DNA from 2 places in the Streptomyces sp. NPDC016640 genome. Region 2 is predicted to be linked to the other one. Evidence: riboswitches for the same ligand, from Rfam matches in the RefSeq annotation. Region 2 holds a riboswitch; the other holds the start of a gene.
What was found. A riboswitch is a leader RNA that binds a small molecule or an ion and turns the genes downstream of it on or off. The one in region 2 is predicted to bind cyclic di-AMP.
Positions count from the first base shown of each region.

Region 1 (5,569 bases), on a different contig from region 2:
CGCGGTCACGAACCCCGCCCAGCTCTCGGGGGAGAAGAGCAGCGCGGGTCCGGCCGGGGTCTTGGAGTCGCGCACGGCGAGCAGTCCGGCCAGGGGGCCGGTGGCCGGCCGGGCCGTCTCGACGCAGTTGTTCGCCCCCGTGCTGTAGCTGCTGCGCAGCCACCGCGCACCGTGCAGTGCGAGGCTGGAAGGAATGGTCCGAGGCGGTGTGGGCATCGTGCCTCCTTACGCGCCGGCTGCTGCGCCGGCGATGAAATCCAACGAGTCCTCTGGCGAAAGGGCGTGGACCGAAAGGGCGTTGAAGGCTTCCACGTAGGTCCTGAGGTCTTCTTTCCGCTCCAGATGGAGGCTACTCGTCAAGTGGTCGAGAACAACCACATCCAGATCGGAAGTGCGCGAAAATGAAAAGATTACGAAAGGGCCGGTAACCCCGATGTGTGCCCCCGCGGTGAACGGCAGGACCTGCAGCCGCACCTGGGGAAGCCGGGCCGCCTCGACCAGCCGGGTCAGCTGCCGGGCCATCACGCCGGGACCACCGACCTGGCGGCGCAGCACCGCCTCGTCCAGGACCGCGCTCAGCTCCAGCGGCGGGTCCGCCCGCAGCACGTCCTGCCGGGCCAGCCGTACCTCCACCAGGGCGTCCAGTCGTTCCTCCGACGTGCCCTCCAGGGCGGCCTCGGTCACCGCCCGCGCGTACTCCGGGGTCTGCAGCAGCCCGGGGATCACCGTGGTCTCCAGGGTGCGCATCGCGCTCGCCTGCGACTCCAGGCTGATGAAGTCGCGGTAGGTGGGCGGCAGCACACCGCGGTAGGCGTGCCACCAGTGGTGCCGGCCGGCGCCGTCGCCGGTGCCCGACAGCACCAGCAGCAGCTCCCGCAGCTGCGGATCGGACACGCCGTAGACATCGAGCAGTAAGCGCACATCGGCCGGCTTCACCCCGCTCGTGCCGGTCTCGATCCGGCTCACCTTCGACTGGTGCCAGCCCGCCAGCCGGGCCGCCTCACCACTGGTGAGCCCCGTCGAGGCGCGCAGCGCGCGCAGCTCCGCGCCGAGTTTCCGGCGGCGCACCGCGGGGCCGTACTGCATGGACCTCTCCCTACTCCTTCCGAGCCGCCCGGATACGGTCTCCCGTCGCAGAGTTCACCGCTTTGAGCGACAGATATATGCATATCTTGGGGGATCGTCGCCCTATGCCGTGCGGGGGTGGCAGTCTGGCGACGAAGCACCAGTGCGGGACCGTACTCGAACCAACCGCTCCGTGTCGGACTGCGGTCCCGTGGGAAAGGGACGACGTCGCCATGGCAGATCACCTGGAAGCATCCGTCACTCTGCCGAGCGATCCCGCCTCGGTCCCGGCCGCCCGTGCGCATGTGGTGGGCACACTGCTGGAATGGGGCATGCCGGCGGATGCGGAACTGTCCGACACCGTCCGGCTGATCGTCTCCGAACTCGCCACCAACGCGGTGCAGCACACGCTGGGGCAGTCGCCCACGTTCACGGTGGACGTCGTCCTGGTCCGCGACGAACAGCTGCACATCGGTGTGACGGACAGTCATCCCCGGCTTCCCAAGCGGCTGCCCGCCGCGGTCCAGCAGGACAACGGCCGGGGGCTGGTCATCATCCGCTGGCTGACCGCGGAGTGCGGCGGCAGGCTCAGAATCCGCCCCACGCGTGAGGGCGGCAAGACCGTCTCGGTGGCGCTCCCGTGGACCGTCCGGTCCGCCGGAGCGGTCACGGCGGCGGGGCGGCAGGAGCCGTAGGAGGTGGGCCCGCCGGTCACGGTGGCGGGGCGGCGGCGTGTCGGGCCGCCGCCCCGCGGATCACTTCACCCGGCCGTACCAGACGCTGCGGGACCAGATCTTCTGCAGACGCACCACGTCCCCGGTCTTCGGGGCGTGCCAGATCTTGCCCTGCCCCGCGTAGATGCCGACGTGGTACACGTAACTGCCCGAATGGAAGAAGACCAGGTCTCCCGCCCGGCGGCTGCCGGCGGAGATGTGGCGGGTCTTGTTGTACTGCTGGGCGGCGGTGCGCGGCAGTTTCTTGCCCGCCTTCTTGAACGAGTACAGCGTCAGACCCGAGCAGTCGAACCTGTGCGGTCCCACGGCGCCCCACTGGTACGGCGAGCCCTTCTTGGCGGCGGCGATGCGCAGGGCCTTGGTGGCCGGGGTCGCGGCCGCCGCCTCCGAGGCGACGCCGGGGACCGCGATGGAGCCGCCCACGGCGGCCAGGGTGAGGGCCGAGGCCGTGCCGGCCCGGGCCATGAGAGACGGGACACGATTGAGCGCAGTCATGCGCAACCCTTCGTCAGCCGCCTGTGAAGGATGACCTGTCGGATTCGGGCTGGCGAAGTTGCCCGGCCGCACGAGTGCGGCTTCACCCCAAGGACTGCTCGGAACTGACGTCCCGGCGGCCCGTCGTGCTCGGGTCCTCCACTCCTGCCGATCCACTCCTGTCGACCGGTCATCCGGGTGGCGGCAGGACTCGGCGTCCACCCGGATCGCCCCGCCGCGGCGGCGGGGTCTTGTCGTCAGTCAGGGATCTTGGCCCATGAAGGGATCGAAAACCCAACGGAACGGGGGGTTTGTGTTGTTACTCACCACTCCACCGTTCGGATGGACACCTGCCCGTCCGGGTCGCCGTCCAGGGCGCCGGTGAGCCCCGGACCAGCGAAGAAAAGCCCGATTCCGCCTTCGGGCGCGCGCGTTGCGCAACTTCGGCGCCCCGAAAACAGCAGCCTCGTCTACGCCGGATGGAGGTACGCCGTTCGGTCCGTTTCAACTCCGGACGGGACGCGCCGTCGTCGGGGGTGCCGTGCGCATCGGCCCGGGCGTCAACTGCCCGGGTCCGGCGGGAGGGTGACCCGGGCCGCGCGCCGTTCCCCGTCCAGCACCCGCAGCGCGCGGGCCAGGGTGGCGGCGTGCAGTTCGCTCTCACCGCGCCGGTGCATCAGGGTCAGCGCGTCGCGCAGTGCGACGGCCGTGCCGACCAGCGCCCGGGCCGCGCGCAGCCCGCGGTAGGTGTCACCGCCCAGGGCCGGATTGACACGGCCGAGCAGATCGACGACCTCGGGGCAACGGCCGGTCGATTCGGCCTCGGCGCGGGTCGACGCGGGCAGCGGCGGCAGTTCCGGTGGCAGCGTCCGCGGCTCACTTCGCGTCCGGGGCGGGGTACGCGCTCCGGCGGGCGGGCACGATCCGGTCCGCCGGTCCGTAGTCCACCGCCGCCCGCGCGTCGAGGACCGTGTCCCGCTCGACGTCCGCCCGGACCCGTTCCGCGGTACGGCCCGTGTGCCGGACCAGCATCTCCTCCATGCGGGACCGGACGCGGGTCGGCTCCTCGGCCCGGACCGCCGGATCGTCGGTCCGGCCCTGGACGGGTTCCTCGACCGGGGCAGGCGGAGCAGCAGGCGCGAGCCGGGCAGCACCGCTCGCCTGCCCGGGGTGCCGGCGGCCGGCAGCACCGCGGCCGTCCCCTCCGCCCGGCCCGGACAGACCGTCTCCACGTCGCAGGTGACGTAACACAGCGTGTCGTAGAACGCGGACATGGCGTGGAAGGAGCCGCCGGGGGGAGAGGGCCGGCCGCCTCCCAGGGCGCCGGCCGTGCGGTCCGATCAGCCGACGGGGGCCGGGCCGCGTCCGGACGCGGGCCCGGGCTTCCCCGTACGTTCCTTCAGCGGCCCGGCGAGGAGCACGGCGCCCAGCCCCAGAGCGGCCCACCAGGTCAGCGTCAGGGCCGGGCCCGCCGCGGCCGCGCCGTCGAAGAAGGACACCGAGCGCAGCAGCGACACGCCCGCCCCCGGGGGCAGCCACTGGCCGATCGCACCGGCCGGTTCGGGCAGCATCTCCGGTGCCGAGGCCGCCCCCGAGAACGGGTTGCCGAACAGCATGATCACGAAGGCGCCGAGCCCGATACCGGCCTGCCCGAGGAGCCCCGCGAGTCCGGCGACCGTCGCGCCCATGGCCAGTGCGGCCAGCCCGAACGTCGCGGCCACGGCCCACCAGTTCCCGGGGACCGCGTCCAGCCAGCTGTGCGCCAGTGCCGCGGCCACCGCGCCCACCAGGACGGCGGAGCCGGCCAGCGCGGCGAGCGCGCGGGCGCCGCGCAGCCCCAGCAGTGTCACCGCGGCGCCGCCCGCGATCCCGGCCAGGGCCAGGGGCAGCACGCTGGTGTTCATCACCGCGCCCCGCGGATCCCGTTCGGCGGCGGGTACGACGTCCACGGTGGTGACCGGCGTGCCGGAGGCGGCCGCCGGCTGCGCCACCGCCTCCTGCAGCAGCTGGGCCACGGCCGGGCTCGCGGCGGACGCGGTGAGCAGCCTCGGGCCCCGCTCCGTGACGACGACCGCGCCGTACACCTCGCGCTTCTCCACGGCCTCGCGGGCGGCGGCCTCGTCGGCGTAGCGGTGCAGCTCGAAGGCGCCCTCCTGCCGCTCCAGCCGCTGCTCCACCGGTGCCGTGGCGGCGGCGGGGCCGGCCACGCCCAGCGGCAGGTCGTGGGGTGCCGTGCGGGCCGCCGGCCAGGCGAAGGCCCACAGGGCCAGCGCCACCAGGGCGGGGATCAGCACCACCACGGCGGCGACCCGGCGGTGCGGAGACAACGAGGAAGGGGACATGAAGACTCCCGCATCAAAAAGAAGGATCGTTCGTTTTAGTTCTTCCCCACCGTCCCGCTCCGCTGTTTCCTTGTCAAGAAGGAATGTTCGTTTTAGATTGCCGCCATGGCCCGTGTATCCCAGGAACACCTCGACGCCCGCCGCCGCCAGATCCTCGACGGCGCCACGCTCTGCTTCGCCCGCAACGGCTTCCACGCCACCTCGATGCAGGACGTGCTCAAGGAGGTGGACCTCTCCGCCGGAGCCGTCTACCGGTACTTCAGCGGGAAGGACGAGCTGATCGCCGCGATCGTGACGGAGGTGCTCGGCACGGTGCGCGACATCTACGAGCAGGCCGCGCGGGAGAGCCCGCCGGCCACCCCGGACGTGCTCATTCCGCGCACCCTGGCCCGGATGCGGGAGCTGCGCCCGGCGACGCTGGACGGCGAGTGGATGTTCCCCCGGCTGATGATCCAGGTGTGGACCGAGACCAACCGCAGTCCGGAGCTGGCGGCCGCGCTGGTCGAGGGGTACCAGCTGGTCCGCGCGGCCTGGGGGAGGGTCGTCGAGGGCTACAAGGACGCCGGACTGATGTCCCCGGACGCCGACACCGACGCCATGGCCCGGGTGCTGATCGCGCTCGTCCAGGGTTTCGCGGCCCAGACGGCCCTGTTCGGCGGGACCTTCGAGGAGGCGCTGGGCGACGGCCTGCGGGCGCTGATGACGGTGCGCCCGCCCGCGGTGGGCGACTGACGCGGCGGACGCGGGGGAGCGGTGCCGAAGCGCACGTCACGCCGGCCGGCGCCATGAGCGGCCCGCTCGGCGGGGACCACCTCACGGTGCGGGCCGACGCGCAGCCGGGCGCCCGGCTGCGCGTCGGCCCGGCCGCCGCCCTCGCCCTGCCGGGTCCGCACCGGGGGCGGGGCGCGCTACGAGGTACGGCTCACCGTCGCGGCCGGGGGCGAGCCGCACTGG
Region 1 covers NZ_JBIBRG010000004.1:94,275-99,843, forward strand. Annotated here, with positions in the region: gene ACF07S_RS09770 (DUF397 domain-containing protein) at 1-216, opposite strand, end outside; gene ACF07S_RS09775 (helix-turn-helix domain-containing protein) at 226-1,086, opposite strand; gene ACF07S_RS09780 (ATP-binding protein) at 1,299-1,760, shown strand; gene ACF07S_RS09785 (C40 family peptidase) at 1,821-2,294, opposite strand; cyclic di-AMP (ydaO/yuaA leader) riboswitch at 2,298-2,500, opposite strand; gene ACF07S_RS09790 (hypothetical protein) at 2,834-3,139, opposite strand; gene ACF07S_RS09795 (ATP-dependent Clp protease proteolytic subunit) at 3,150-3,494, opposite strand; partial or broken gene ACF07S_RS09800 (ATP-dependent Clp protease proteolytic subunit) at 3,446-3,547, opposite strand; gene ACF07S_RS09805 (ABC transporter permease) at 3,614-4,615, opposite strand; gene ACF07S_RS09810 (TetR/AcrR family transcriptional regulator) at 4,721-5,347, shown strand; partial or broken gene ACF07S_RS09815 (urease accessory protein UreD) at 5,335-5,569, shown strand, end outside.
Region 1: linked by a shared signal. The riboswitch ahead of ACF07S_RS09785 (C40 family peptidase) and the one ahead of ACF07S_RS15905 (M23 family metallopeptidase) in region 2 are both predicted to bind cyclic di-AMP.

Region 2 (5,569 bases):
GCCCCGCGTTCCGGCCGCTCACCCGTTTCGAGGGACAGGGACTGGAGAAGGGGCATGTCGTGAACGACCTGCTCTTCCGCCGCGTACCGCACGACGACCGGGACGGGCGCCGAGCCGAAGACCTGGCAAGAGACAGCACGTAGACCTCCTCTCCCCCGTTAGGGTCGATTCCTTGGCCTCCAGCCCTCCGCACCCGACCCATCCCGGCGCGGCCTCCGGCGGCACGCTGCGGCACGCGCACTGGTGGCAGCGGCCCTGGGTGCGTTACGGGGCGCTGACCACGCTGCTCGCGTTGTCCGGGCTGGTGATCCTCGCCCTGGTCCGGGAGCAGACCGGCACCCAGGGGTTCCTGGTCGGGCTGGGCCTCGCCGTCCTCCCGGTCCCGCTGCTCGTGGCCGCCTTCCGCTGGCTGGACCGGGTGGAACCGGGGCCCTGGCGGAACCTGCTGTTCTCCTTCGCCTGGGGGGCGTGTGCGGCGGCGCTGATGGCGATCGTCGCGAACAGCTTCGCCACGCGGTGGATAGCGACGGCGACCGCCGACCCGGCCGGCGCGGACACCCTCGGCGCGACGGTCATAGCACCGGTCGTGGAGGAGTCCGCGAAGGCCGCGGCCGTCCTCCTGGTCTTCCTCTTCCGCAGACGCGACTTCACCGGGATCCTCGACGGCGTGGTGATAGCCGGGGTCACCGCCACCGGCTTCGCGTTCACCGAGAACATCCTCTACCTGGGCACCGCCTTCGGCACCGACCGGCTCACCGGCGACACCGGCGTCGCCTCGGTCACCGCGGCGACGTTCTTCGTCCGCATCGTCATGTCGCCGTTCGCCCACCCCCTGTTCACCGTGCTCACCGGGATCGGCTTCGGCGTCGCCGCGCTCGCCACGGAACGGCAGCGGCTGCGGCGCGTGCTGCTCCCGCTCGGCGGGCTGCTCCTCGCGATGGGCATGCACGCGCTGTGGAACGGGTCCTCGGCCCTCGGCCCGTACGGCTTCTTCGCGGTGTACGCGGCGTTCATGGTGCCGACGTTCGGCCTGCTGACCTGGCTGGTGGTGTGGACGCGGCAGCGTGAGCTGCGAGCCGTCCGCACGGAGCTGCCCGCGTACGCGGCCGCCGGCTGGCTCACTCCCGCGGAGCCGTTCGTACTGGGCTCCATGCGGGCCCGGCGCATCGCCCGCCGTTACGCGCGCCGGTACGGCGGCAGGGCGGCGGCGCGGTCGATGGCACGGTACGAGGCGTACGCGACCTCGCTGGCGTTCCTGCGGCACCGGGGGCGGCTGGGGCGGGCGGGGGCGGACTTCGTCACGCGGGAACGGGAACTGCTGCTGGAGCTGTGGCACCGGCGGGGCGCGGCCCGTCCGGCCCTTGACCACGCCGCCCGCGTCACCGCGCCTCGGGTTCCGGTCGCCGCCGCGCCGTGGCCGGTGCCCGGGGCGTACGGGCATCCGATGCAGGGGCACCCGGCACACGGCCGTTTCCCACACGGGCACCCGACACACGGGCACCCGACACATGACCGTCCGGCACCTGGGCACCCGACACATGACCATCCGGCGCCTGGGCACCCGACAGGCGGTCATCCGCCGCACGGCCACCTGCCGTACGGGTTTCCGTACGGCGCGCACGAACCGAACGTCCACCGGTCGTCCTGAGGGGTCCGGGTTCCTTCCCGGTCCTGTCCCGCCCCCACACGCCTGACCGGCAGCCCTGACGCCGGAGTGTCGTCGTCGGGACTGCCGGGATGCGGGGCGAGCGCCTCAGCGGGCGGCGGGGCTCAGGGGGTGAGGCCCTTGCCGCGCAGCCACGCCAGCGGGTCGATGCCGGAGGTGGAGCCGCCGGGGTGGACCTCCAGGTGGAGGTGGGCGCCGGTGGAGTTGCCGGTGGAGCCGACCCGGCCGATCACATCGCCGGTGTTGACCTTCTGGCCGACGCTGACGCTGATGGACGACTGGTGGGCGTACCAGACCTCGGTGCCGTCGTCGAGGGTGAGCACGGTCTTGTAGCCGTAGGAGCCGTCCCAGCCGGCGGAGGTGATCGTGCCGGTGTGCACGGCCTTGATCAGCGTGCCCGTGGGGGCGGCGAAGTCGAGGCCGGTGTGGTAGCCGGAGGACCAGTAGGCGCCGGCCTGGCCGAAGGTGGAGCTGAGGGTGTACGAGGAGGTCGGCAGCGCGTACTGCTTGGCCAGCTTGGCGAGACGCTCGGCCTCGGCCTTCTCCCGGGCCTCCTCCTCCGCCTTCTCCTTGGCGGCGGCGGCCTTGGCCTTGGCCTCCTTCTCCGCCTTGGCGGCGGCCTCGGCGGCCGCCTTCTCGGCCGCGGCGACGGCCTCCGCCTCCGCCTTGCTCTCGGCCTGGTCCTGCTGCTGCTCGACCTGGGCCATGATCCGGGCGCGCAGCGCCTCGCCGGCGTCGGCGGCGCCCTGCTCGCTGTCGGCCGTGGTCATGCCGATGGTGCTGAGCGGGGTGGCCGTCCCCTCGGGCGTCTCCTCGTCGGAGATGAGGGAGCCCACGTTGGGCAGGTCGGGCAGGGAGATCGAGACCGGCGGCTTGCCGGCCTGCGCGCTGGCCATGCCGCCCGCCCCGACGGCCGCTATGACGCCGACGCCCAGGACGGTGGAGCTGCGGGCGAGTCCTCCGCCGCGCTGCTTGCTGACGCGGTGCCGGCCCCGGACCGGTCGGACGGACTCCGCCGTGGGGTTCCACGGCTCGAAGGGTCCCTCGTCGGTGTGGACACTGCCGTAGACGAAGGTCTCGCTCAGCTGGAACGGGGCCTCGGGGGCAGGCCGATTGGACGCCACGTGGGCGTACTCCTTTCCTTCCTTCTCCGCCTACCGGGTTAGCTGACGGGTTCGGAGCAGGAAGGTCTCCTACGCGCGTATACGAGCCGTGCTTCCACGGCGGTATCCACGCGATTCACCCCATGGGATGGTTCCCCGGTTCCCTTGCGGGATTCGGCGCGTGCGCGCGGAGCCGACGTCTGTGACGGCTGGGACGACCGCGCTGCGTTATCGAACGTTAATAGACGCGAGGGCCGTATTCCAAGCCGTTCCTCTTGATCTTTAACGAATCCCCTGGGGACTTAACGGCCACCGACTGCCAAAAACGGGCGAGTTGACCGCACTTCCCACGCCTCATCAGCTCTGACGGTGTGTCAGTTGTTATGCGTTGTGGGATGAATCACTCACGCTGGGTGATGGCGAGACCGGGGGAACCGCGACAGCGGACCGGAACAAGCCGACCGGGAGAAGCGAACCGAAAACGCCGAGGGCCGGAACCCTTTCGGATTCCGGCCCTCGGCCTTCAGTAGCGGGGACAGGATTTGAACCTGCGACCTCTGGGTTATGAGCCCAGCGAGCTACCGAGCTGCTCCACCCCGCGTCGTTGAACACCACTGTACGCCATGCACGGGACATGCCGCACACCCATTACCCGGCTCCGGTCTCACCGGCCGGTCAGATGGGCGTTCGGTGCCTTGGCCCGCTCCTCGTGCTCCGGCAGGACCACGACGGTGGCGCCCCCCTCCGTCAGCTCCCGGCTGCCGTCGGCGCCCGCCACGAAGGTGTCCGGCTCGCGCCAGGCCGTGACCACCCGCCGTACCCCCGCCTCCAGGATCAGCCGGGCACAGGGCGCGGGCCGGGACGCGCGGCGCGCGCAGGGCTCCAAACTGGAGTACACGGTCGCGGTCGCGAGCCGGGGATCCGCGGGACCGATCTTGGCGAGCGCGGCCTCCTCCGCGTGCACCACCGGGTCGGCGCCCTCCCGGGAGTGGCCGCGCGCCAGCTCCGTACCGTCCGCCGCCACCACGACCGCGCCCACGCTGAACGCCGTCCGTGAGGGCGGGCACCGGTCGGCCAGGTCGCAGGCGAGGGCGAGCCAGTGGTGGTCGGCGGCGGAGGGCAGCGGGCCGGCGCCGGGGGCGGTGGGCTCGTAACGCGTCAGGACGACGTCGCCGACCGGGCGGGTCTCGACCAGCCGCAGCCGGCCGGCCTGGTACGCACCGGGGCCGAACAGGCGGGGTGCGTCCGGGGCGCCGACGAACAGCGGGGCGAGGACCAGCTGGAGTTCGTCCGCGAGGCCCTGGGTGAGCAGCTGGGTGTGGATCCGGCCGCCGCCCTCGACCATCAGCCGCCGGACGCCGCGCACGCCGTGCAGGTGCTCCAGGAGCCGCCGCCAGTCGATCTCCGGCCCGAGCGGGACGACGTCGGCGGCGAGACCGTGGGCGCGGGCCCGCTCGGCGCCCTGGTCGGTGGTGTAGAGCAGCTTCTCGCCGCCGGTGTGCCAGAACCGCGCCGCCGGGTCCAGGTCACCGGAGCCGCTGACGGTGACCTTGAGCGGAAAGGCGGGCCGGCCCCCGGCGACCCGGGCGGCGCGCCGTCCGGGCGAGTTGACCAGCAGCCGGGGATTGTCGGCGCGGATGGTGCCGGCGCCGACCAGGATGGCGTCCGCGGATGCCCGCACCTCGTCGACCCGGTCGAAGTCGGCCGGGCCGGACAGCAGCAGCCGCTCGGGGCCGGTGTCGTCCAGGTAGCCGTCCAGGGAGACGGCGGCGGACAGCAGGACGTACGGGTGGGGCATCGGCGTACTCCGGGTGAGGAACGGCAGCGGGCGGGGACCGGGGCGGGCGGGCCGGTGCGGCCCGGGTCCAGTCTGACAACAGACCCGGCGGGGGCACGTCCTCGCCCGCGCCCCGGTGCACCGCGGGCCGGTGCGCGGGTCAGGGCTCGATCGGACGCACGCGGATGGCGTACCGGGTGAGCTCCAGCCGGTCCTTCGGACCGGGGGTGGCCGGCGGACTGGTGCGGCGCCGCTCCACCGTCCCGGGACTGATCACGAGGAGGTGCGCGATCTGCTGCGAGGCGTGTCCCCCGGCGACGAGCTCGAGGATCTCCTCCGGGCCGGCCCGGGTGGCCTCCCGCACCCGGCGCAGTTCCCCGCTCGGCCCGGGCGGCACGTGGCCGGCGGAGCGCTCGAGCTGGAGCAGTACGGCGGTGAGGGACTGGCCGGCCTCGTCGTGCACCACTCGGCCTGCGTGCTGAGCGGGCCCCGCGCCATCGGTGACAGCCCCCGTTTCCCGGCCGGGTTCCCCACCGCCGCGGTGCCCCGCGTACGCACCGGGCCCGGCGCGGGACGGGGCCCGCGGCCGATGGCCCGCACCGGTGGCGGCGGGTGACGCCGGAGGCACCGTACCGGACGGGTGGCGACGTCGGCGCACGGGCAAACTCCCCTGTACAGGCCCGAGTTCGCGGTAGGCCGGCGGTTCGCGCTCGTCCGGCCCGGCGTCACGGAACCGACGCCCGGCGGTGTCCGGAGCGACGGCCGCCGACGGTGTCACAAGGCGGCCACCCCTGGGAAGGAGGAGCCGTGCCCCAGTCCGACGACGAGCGCCTGGTCGACCTCGCGGCCCGACTCGAGCACGAGGACCCCCGTTTCACCCGCGCGCTGTCCGCCGGACGGCCGGCCCGCCCCCGCGAGTACCGGCGCACGAGCGTCTGGTGGCTGCTGGCCGCCGGGGTGGCCATGCTGATCGCGGGCATGATCGTCGCCGACGGGCTCCTCATCGCGGCGGGTCTGGTCCTC
Region 2 covers NZ_JBIBRG010000006.1:416,781-422,349, reverse strand. Annotated here, with positions in the region: gene trmB (tRNA (guanosine(46)-N7)-methyltransferase TrmB) at 1-143, shown strand, start outside; gene ACF07S_RS15910 (PrsW family glutamic-type intramembrane protease) at 173-1,648, shown strand; gene ACF07S_RS15905 (M23 family metallopeptidase) at 1,771-2,790, opposite strand; cyclic di-AMP (ydaO/yuaA leader) riboswitch at 2,803-2,959, opposite strand; tRNA gene ACF07S_RS15900 (tRNA-Met) at 3,297-3,370, opposite strand; gene ACF07S_RS15895 (dihydrofolate reductase family protein) at 3,434-4,567, opposite strand; partial or broken gene ACF07S_RS15890 (DNA-binding response regulator) at 4,707-4,883, opposite strand; gene ACF07S_RS15885 (DUF3040 domain-containing protein) at 5,354-5,569, shown strand, end outside.